Regions from separate parts of the Desulfurispirillum alkaliphilum genome, predicted to be linked through region 4. Evidence: riboswitches for the same ligand, from Rfam matches in the RefSeq annotation. Region 4 holds a riboswitch; each other region holds the start of a gene.
What was found. A riboswitch is a leader RNA that binds a small molecule or an ion and turns the genes downstream of it on or off. The one in region 4 is predicted to bind cobalamin.
Positions count from the first base shown of each region.

Region 1 (2,186 bases), 430 kb from region 4:
GCACCCTCCAGGAGGACTAAAGGAATATGCACCAGCACCAGGACGAGCAGAGCCGCCCGTTCAGCGGCAGCGTCTATATGTACTGGCATCCACAGGAGTACGGTTGATGCAAAAATGATGACTGCCAGCACCGACCCCAGGGAGCCCACAAAAAAAGCCAGTCCGAGATACAGGTGGTTGCCGCCACGCATGGCCACAGGACGCATCATCCGATAAACCCCACTGGCCACCAGTGCAGGAATACCAATGATCAGGGAATTTATGCCTATGGTGGTCAGCCCGCCATGGCCCAGCATGATTGCCTGCAGAAAAATGGCGATGACCACCGCTGGCAGCGCGTAATAGCCCAGCATAACACCCAGTATGCCACTGAGCATAAGGTGCGCGCTGGTGGGAGGGATGGGAATATGCACAGTGGAGAGGACGAAGAAAGCTGCCGTAAACAGCGCCGCGCGGGGAATCCCTTCCCGGGGGTCTGCCATGCGGTTGATTCTTGCCACTGCCACCGCCGTCAGGCCAATAGTGAGCGCAAAGGCTCCAACAGTTACCGGCAGTGGCAATATGCCGTCAGGAATATGCATGACTCTTCTTTCCTTTGCGGAAATAGAGCGCCGTTCCCACAGCACCCCAGACGACCAGGCCGAACATGAGAAGGGTGCGCAGTCTTCCTGTTTCTGTACGGGAAGTAATGGTAATATCCTCATCGCCCAGATCAACATGGATCATGGCCCCATGGCCCGCCTGTCGCAGCTGAATGCTCCAGGTACCTGAAATCTGCTGATCCGGGGTAACGCGCACATGCCCCTGCTCATCGGCCACAGTGGTCAGCCAGGGCGTGCGGGGATTCTGAGGCGAAAAGACCACCACCTGGGCGCCAGCCATGGGCGTGCCATCCTCATAGATAGCTTCCACGAAGATCACCCTCTGGATTTCCGTACGGGTAACCACACCATGGGCATGGGCAATACCCGAGCTCAACAGAAAAGCACAGAGAACCAGCAGGGCAAACCGCATTGACACGGTAGTGCCCGAAACGATTACCATCGGTGATATTCCGGAATATCTGGGGGAACAACAAGAGCTCGCACTGGACATAAAAAAGCCTCCTGGGATCTGCCCCGGATACGGAAGAACCCAGAAGGCGTCGTGGCTGTTAACCCCAACGTCTCTGCGCACCCGCCTTCCATACCCGGGAAGGGTCGTGTGTACTTTCCGGCAGGTCTCCTGGCTTGCGAATCATCCTCCAGATCGCCTTCCCGGCACGGGCCAGTGGCTTGTGATCCATCGTCATCGCTTACAGTGGCGGGTCCGCGGGGGATTTGCACCCCTCTTCCCTTTTCACCCGGATACGGGCACCGAAAATGAGAACTAAACGTGTTTACGGTACCTGTACCCATTTGTCAAGATACCTGCCATTGCACCTCTTCAGCAGTGACTCAGTGCCATTGGACACTGCAGTGTCCTTCGCCGGCATGACCCACATGCATACCCTGAAGCTTCAGTCTGTCAGCGCCAGCGGCGAAAACAGCAAAGCCGATACCTTCGAGATTCACATCATCGTCAGCATCCTTGTCGGCTCTGCCGAATATATGATCAAAGTGAAACGTCATTTCCAGATCACCGTCTTCGTCCTTACTGACAAATCCTTTGCGCTCATCACCCACAAATTCGCCACAGCGATAGGTGGCAACGTCATCGGAAGTTATCTGAAAGCTGACACTGCGACCATCCTTCCGGGCGGTGCCAATCAGCACCATAGACGCTCCCTTGAGCATGCCCGACTCCGCCTTGACAACCTGCCAGGAAAGGGCATTGTAGTGACCAGGCGTGACGTTCTCAACGACACCTACCAGCACTGGTGGCTCTTCCACGCTGCCGCGGGCCAGGTCAACCACATGAACCCCTTCCAGGGAAGCCTTGGCGCTGTAGGTGATGGCATCGGCCACCTCGGGGTCAAAGGGCGGGGTAGTCTGGTAGGCCGTGATATTCTGGAGCACCACAAAGGCGTGGTCAAAATTCAGCTGCCAGCCATCCTTGGTGAGTTTCGGACTCATAAACCCCTCGGTTATCAGTTCTTCGCCATTGGCAAAGAATTTCAGCGTTCCGGCAGAAGCCATGCTGAAGCATGACAGCAGCGCCAGGGTGCTGGCCAGGAAAAGCCCGGTAGATCGCATTGTTTTCTTCAT
Region 1 covers NZ_AP042405.1:2,401,730-2,403,915, forward strand. The annotation lists gene cbiM (cobalt transporter CbiM) at 1-581, opposite strand, end outside; gene ACZ46I_RS10805 (hypothetical protein) at 568-1,044, opposite strand; cobalamin riboswitch at 1,198-1,375, opposite strand; gene ACZ46I_RS10810 (hypothetical protein) at 1,437-2,186, opposite strand.
Region 1: linked by a shared signal. The riboswitch ahead of ACZ46I_RS10805 (hypothetical protein) and the one ahead of cobT (nicotinate-nucleotide--dimethylbenzimidazole phosphoribosyltransferase) in region 4 are both predicted to bind cobalamin.

Region 2 (2,186 bases), 630 kb from region 4:
CCTGGATATACATGTTCTGAGGGGTTTTACTCTGCGGGCTGTCCGGCGCTGCGGCTCTTGCTGCGCTCAATGGACTGCAGGGCCAGGTAGTTTTCGCCAAAACGCTTGAGGTTGTCGATTTCGTTGTCATACTGGTCGTAGTGACGCTCTTCATCCATGACCAGATCCTCGAAGAGTTTCTTGGAGACCGAGTCGGCGTTGGTGCCGCACTCGTTGGCCCAGCGGTTATAGTCCATGGCGCTCTGCTCTTCCATTTTGGCAGCCATTTCCAGCATTTTATTCACGTCCTGTTCTGGAATGACATTGGAGCCGGCTTTCATTTCCACATCGCCACCCAGGAAGAGGATGCGCTCGGCCAGACGCTCCACGTGGATCATCTCTTCGATGGCGGTGCGCTTGAAGAGCCCGGCCAGCAGGTCGTAGCCCTGGTCGTCACAGTGAAAGTGGAAATACATATACTGGTGGAGCGCGGCGATTTCTTCAGATACGGCCTTGTTCAGCAGAGCTATACTTTTTTCATGCATGGAATGCCTCCTGATATTCGAGATGGATAAAAATATGCGAGTCCGATGGGCAGATACTACTCCAGAAACCCGTGGCAATCAAGGGAAGCCGGGGGTGGGAAATCTTCCGTTGACATGGTCGCAGAGGCAGGGCACTATATCGATCCGGGATTCAGGGAAGTGCGGTGAAAATCCGTCGCTGCCCCCGCAACTGTAAGCCGGACAAGGCTCCATGCGCCACTGTGACAACACGGGAAGGCGGAGCTGAGGATGATGGCGAGCCAGGATACCTGCCCCGAGAACACACAGCGGAGGGATGTTCCTATGGAAGTTCTGTCTTCACGTTCCCGTCTTTTGTAGCCAGCGCTCTGCGGCCCACGTACCCATTTCTTTTATCACATGCGTACCCCTGCCACTGCCTGCCCGGATATTTGCCGGGATGATGTGCCGTCTTCGCGGACGGACAGTGGCGGAAGCCACGGAGCCTGAACTATGATCACTACTGTCATGAAGCGCGATGGTCGTTTTGTCCCCTTCGACCAGGAGCGCATCGCCACTGCCATCTTCAAGGCCGCCCGTTCGGTGGGCGGCAGCGACCGTAACATTGCCTCGGCCCTCTCCCTGCAGGTGCTGCGCGCCCTGGTGGACCAGTACGGCCAGTACGGTTCCTGCACCGTAGAGCAGGTGCAGGACTGCGTGGAAAAGGTTCTCATCGAGGGTGGCCACGCCAAAACCGCCAAAGCCTATATCATCTACCGCCACCAGCGCGCCGACATGCGGGCCATGACCGAAAGCTTCGAAGGTCTGGAGAGCATCGTGGAATCCTACCTGGGCGGCAGCGACTGGCGGGTCAACGAAAACAGCAACACCACCTATGCGCTGCAGGGGCTCAACAACTACATCTCTTCCACCATCACCGCCCGCTACTGGCTCAATAAGATCTATCCGCGCCAGGTGCAGGAAGCCCACTCCCGTGGCGACTTTCACATTCACGATCTGGGGCTGCTGGCGGTGTACTGCTGCGGCTGGGATCTGAAGGATCTGCTGGTGCGCGGCTTTCGCGGCGTGGCCGGCAAGGTGGAGAGCAAGCCGGCCAAACACCTGCGCTCGGCCCTGGGTCAGGTGGTCAACTTCTTCTACACCCTGCAGGGGGAAGCCGCGGGGGCCCAGGCCTTTGCCAATTTCGATACCTGCCTGGCACCCTTTATCGCCTATGACCAGCTGACCTACCCCGAAGTGAAGCAGGCCATGCAGGAGTTCGTCTTCAACCTGAATATCCCCACCCGCGTGGGATTTCAGACGCCCTTCACCAACCTGACCATGGACCTGTACGTCCCCTCCACCCACCGCGACGAGCCAGTCATCATAGGCGGAAAGCCCCAGGAACGCACCTACGGGGAGTTTCAGGAAGAGATGTTCATGCTCAACCAGGCCTTCATGGAAGTGATGATGGAAGGCGACGCCAAAGGGCGCGTCTTCACCTTCCCCATTCCCACCTATAACGTCAGCCGCGACTTCGACTGGCAGCACCCCATGGTGGGCAGGCTGATGGAGATTACCGCCAAGTACGGCATCCCCTATTTTGCCAACTTCGTCAACAGCGACATGAGCCCCGACGACGCGCGCAGCATGTGCTGTCGCCTGCGTCTGGACAATCGGGAACTGCACAAGCGCGGTGGCGGA
Region 2 covers NZ_AP042405.1:1,341,907-1,344,092, forward strand. The annotation lists gene ACZ46I_RS06130 (bacterioferritin) at 27-524, opposite strand; cobalamin riboswitch at 623-815, shown strand; gene ACZ46I_RS06135 (ribonucleoside triphosphate reductase) at 996-2,186, shown strand, end outside.
Region 2: linked by a shared signal. The riboswitch ahead of ACZ46I_RS06135 (ribonucleoside triphosphate reductase) and the one ahead of cobT (nicotinate-nucleotide--dimethylbenzimidazole phosphoribosyltransferase) in region 4 are both predicted to bind cobalamin.

Region 3 (2,186 bases), 400 kb from region 4:
CCATTTCGAGGGACCGGATAATCGCCGCCGCTGCACGCTCAAGATCCGTCGGCAAAAGCCCGGAAACTGGTGGCGCAGCAGATCTGCGGCACTTCCTGACGGGCTGGCAAGGGTGACACGGGCGCAGTGTGGCTGCTGCTGAGCTGCCAATATGCCGATCAGGGCTCCCTCGCTGTGACCGATAACCACAACACAGTCAAAACGCGAATCGGCGACAAGCATTTCCATCCAGCTGGCGGCATCCTGAACATAGGTGTCCAGCCGTAGCTGCGACTCATCCAGTGCCGCCTGGTTGCTGGCCCCGATGCCCCGCTTGTCATAACGCACGGAAGCATAGCCCGCACGCGCCAACTCCTCAGCCAGCATCTTCAGACTGTTGTTTCGCCCCGGCAGCCCCACGGTGTTTCCGTCGCGATCCGTGGGACCGGAACCAGCAATAATCAGCGCCACCGCCGCCGTTTTCCCCGCCGCTTCCGGCAACTGCAGGGTACCGCGCAGCGTACCCGTGGCAGTCTGCAGGTGAATATCCACCGCGTGGCTCCCAGCGGACACTTCGGCGTAAACTCCCAGGATCACTGAGAACACCAACAGAAAACGCAACACTTGTACACGGCGACCTGAAAAACTCAGAGAGCCCATGACACCTCCAGGCAAACATGCCTCCTAAGAAAATTCACCATACCTTCCTCCGTTGAGAATGTCCATGCCCGCAGAAGGCAGAACCACCAAAGCGTGACTCCAGGAATGGCACGCCATTCCAATTGCATTTTACCGGTTGACCTGCCATGCCAGAGTGCGGTATCCATAGAGACAGATGAGGGCAGATCCCGTATTACTGGTGAAAACCCTCCCTCCCATTACAGATTCGAGAGCAGGAAACGGAAGACGGTGAAAATCCGTCGCGGACGCGCCGCTGTAACCGGACACATGCTGCATGGTCACTGGATAGTTATCTGGGAAGGCCATGGAGCGAAAAAAGCCGGAAGCCAGAAGACGCCCTGTTCTCAGGCCTGACAGCACCTCGCGCCAGGGTGTAGAGCAGGGGTACACGAATTCTGCTCATGGCTGAACACCGCTGCAGATTCGCGATAACTCTTCCTTACACCCATTTCCTGCCAGCAGGGGATGGGTTTTGCGTTTTCTGCGTGTATGTCCGTCATCGGGAATATGCACGCTGAGCGCTGTCAGTGCCTTTACTTTGGGTACCAATTCCAGAAAAGGAGCTGACTATGCTGACGCACACACTTGGATTTCCCCGTATGGGTTCACGCCGTGAACTGAAAACCATTCTTGAAGCCTACTGGAAGGGAACAGCCACCCTGGAGAGCCTTCAGGCCGATGGCCGCGTTCTGCGCCGTCTGCACTGGCAACTTCAGAGGCGCGCCGGTATTGACCTGGTGCCCGTAGGAGATTTCTCCTTTTACGACCACATGCTCGACATGATCGCCATGGTGGGTGCAGTACCTGAACGCTTCCGCCGGGAAGGTGAACAGGCAGACCTGGATACGCGCTTCTTTATGGCACGTGGAGTGAGGGGCAATGCGAGTGCTCCAGCCATGGAAATGACGAAATGGTTCAATACCAATTATCACTATATCGTGCCGGAGTTCTTTCCAAAGCAGCAGTTCCGGCTCTCCAGCAGTGATCTTTTTGATCACCTTGAAGAGGCGATCCAGGCAGGTTTTCCCGCCAAGCCCGTACTCCCCGGCCCCTTCACATTTCTGGCCCTGGGCAAGGAGACGGTGGAAGGTTTTGACCGCTGGCAGCATCTGGATGCCCTCGTCTCAGTGTACGAGACTATTCTCACCCGACTTGCCGCTTGCTGCCAGTGGATTCAACTGGATGAGCCCATCCTGGCCAGTGATCTCCCCAGGGCGGCCCGTGCTGAATTCACGGCCGTATACAAGCGCCTGCAAAACGCGGCAAACCCGGCGCGGATACTGGTAGCCACCTATTTTGGCGGCCTGGAAGAAAACCTGGAACTGGCTCTGGATCTGCCTGTCGCTGGCCTGCATGTCGACATGGTAAGCGCGCCGGATCAGCTGCCCGCCCTCCTGAGCCAGTGGCCAACATCCAGGTATCTCTCTCTGGGGCTGGTGGACGGCCGCAATGTGTGGCGCACCGATCTTGACCAGGCACGCGAGGTAGCCGAATACGCGTCACAGTGGATTGGCGAAGAGCAGGTC
Region 3 covers NZ_AP042405.1:1,575,789-1,577,974, reverse strand. The annotation lists gene ACZ46I_RS07120 (alpha/beta hydrolase) at 1-576, opposite strand, end outside; cobalamin riboswitch at 844-1,017, shown strand; gene metE (5-methyltetrahydropteroyltriglutamate--homocysteine S-methyltransferase) at 1,230-2,186, shown strand, end outside.
Region 3: linked by a shared signal. The riboswitch ahead of metE (5-methyltetrahydropteroyltriglutamate--homocysteine S-methyltransferase) and the one ahead of cobT (nicotinate-nucleotide--dimethylbenzimidazole phosphoribosyltransferase) in region 4 are both predicted to bind cobalamin.

Region 4 (2,186 bases):
GTGGTGCCGAAGGCCGCCAGAACAATGGCGTTTTGGGGAACGGATTCGGGGTGTTTCATGGTCGTATATCCACCAGGTAGTCGCGGTTGATCATGGCTTCATCGAAGGTGGCCATGGTGCTCAGCATACTGAGGGCCGCATCCACAATGCCGAAGGCCAGGGGGCAGCCGGTGCCTTCGCCGAGGCGCATGTCCAGGTGCAGCAGGGGCTCCAGCTGCAGTTCCGCCATAATGCGGACGTAGCCGGGCTCCGCCGAGCGGTGGGAGGGGATCAGGTACTCCCGCACCAGCGGATTGAGGCGGCAGGCCACCAGGGCGGCGGCGGCGGAGATAAAGCCGTCGATCACCACGGGGACTTTACTGTGGGCAGCGCCCAGAAAGCAGCCCACCATGCCCGCCACGTCCAGTCCGCCCACTTTGGACAGTACATCCAGGGGGTCGGCGGGGTCCGGCTGGTGCAGGGCCAGGGCGGCGCTGATGACCTGTTTTTTGCGGGCCAGCGCTTCGTCGGTGATACCGCCCCCTTTGCCCACGGCCTCGTCGGCGCTGGCTCCGGTCAGGGCCATGAAGATGGCGCTGCTGCAGCTGGTGTTGCCGATGCCCATTTCGCCAGTGCCGATCAGGTTATAGCCTTCGTGTGCCAGTTCCTGAACCACCTGGATGCCGGTGAGGACGGCCTGTTCGGCCTCGTGGCGCTCCATGGCCGCTTCTTTGGCGAAGTTGGCGGTGCCGGGGCGCACTTTGCGCGCAATCAGGCCGGGGTGGGATATGTTTGGTTTGATGCCGATATCCACCACGCGCACATCGGCTCCATTGGCGTTACTGAGCACGCAGATGCCCGTCAGGTTTTTGAGCATGTTGATGGTCTGAATGGCGGTGACTTCCTGGGGAGCGCAGGCGATGCCCTCTTCCACGATGCCGTGGTCAGCGGACATGACGATGGTGCACTTTCTGCGGGGGGCGGGGGTGATGGTGCCACTGATGGCGGCCACCTGGGCGGCGATGGATTCCAGCCTGCCCAGGCTGCCCAGGGGTTTGGCCAGGCTGTCGATGCGGGCCTGGGCGGCAGCGCGGATTTCAGCGCTGGGGGCGGTGATGGTGTCGATGATGGGCTTCAGCACGGGTTGCCTCCCGTGGTGTCCGGGGCGGTTCGGGTGGCACCAGGGGAATTCGAGGGAAACATCCGCTGCCATGGCAAGGCTGACAGCGGGATACAAGCAAAAAAAGCTGGCATGAAAAAGCCTCCTGCGTTGTATCCCGGGCAAGCAGGGGAACACAGGAGGTACACGTTGCGAGCAAAACCCGAAAATGTCCGAACCGGCACCCACCTTCCATACCCGGGAAGGGTTGAGTACACAGGTCTGCCGTGCAGCCTGTGTGATTCCGGCAGGTCTCCTGACTTGCGATTCATCCTCCCGATCGCCTTCCCAACCTGAGAGGCCAGTGGCAAAGTGATCCGTCGTCGTCGCTCACAGTGGCGGGTCCGTGGGGGAGTTGCACCCCGCTTCCCTTTTCATCTGACACGGGCAGTGCCAGACACCGGAATCTGTTGCTGTTTCTTTTACCGAAAGCGGGCGTTACTGTCAAAGCCATTCAGTGGGGGCGGAAGAAAAGTGTCTGCATCGGCAACTCTCCTGTCACAGGCACTCGGGAAGCGTGGGCAGGCGTTTGAGCAGAACCTCTCCGCTGGCGCAGTTGATGAAGACTTTACGGCCATTGATGCCTCCGGTTTCCTGGTGGCTGATGGGGTAGCCAAGTTCGCGCAGCAGGGTGAGGGTAACTTCCACATTGAGCTCTCCGACGCTTATCCAGGCGTGACGCCTTGGCTGGTTTGCCATGCGGCTGCCGCCAAAGACGCTGACGGTGAGTTCGTGGGGTTTGACGCCACGGGAGCGGAAGGCGTCATGGAGAAAGCGCACACAGCCATCGGCGTACTTCAGGGGAGTGGTGGTGCTGGCCTGGCCGATGGAGGGCATCAGGGCATGGGTGATGCCGGTGATCTTCAGGCGCGGGCTGTGCATGATCACGCAGACGCAGGAGCCAAGGATGGTGTAGATGGTCTGAGGATGTTCACCGATAAGGGCCTCGGCTGGTTTGAGGCAGATGGCTTGGCTCAGTTTCCGCATGGTGCTTTCCGGTACTCTTGCGTGTTGGAGGTGTGATGCCATTCGTAAGCGTATCCATGAA
Region 4 covers NZ_AP042405.1:1,972,395-1,974,580, forward strand. The annotation lists gene ACZ46I_RS08890 (sirohydrochlorin cobaltochelatase) at 1-59, opposite strand, end outside; gene cobT (nicotinate-nucleotide--dimethylbenzimidazole phosphoribosyltransferase) at 56-1,117, opposite strand; cobalamin riboswitch at 1,368-1,558, opposite strand; gene ACZ46I_RS08900 (chemotaxis protein CheD) at 1,637-2,125, opposite strand.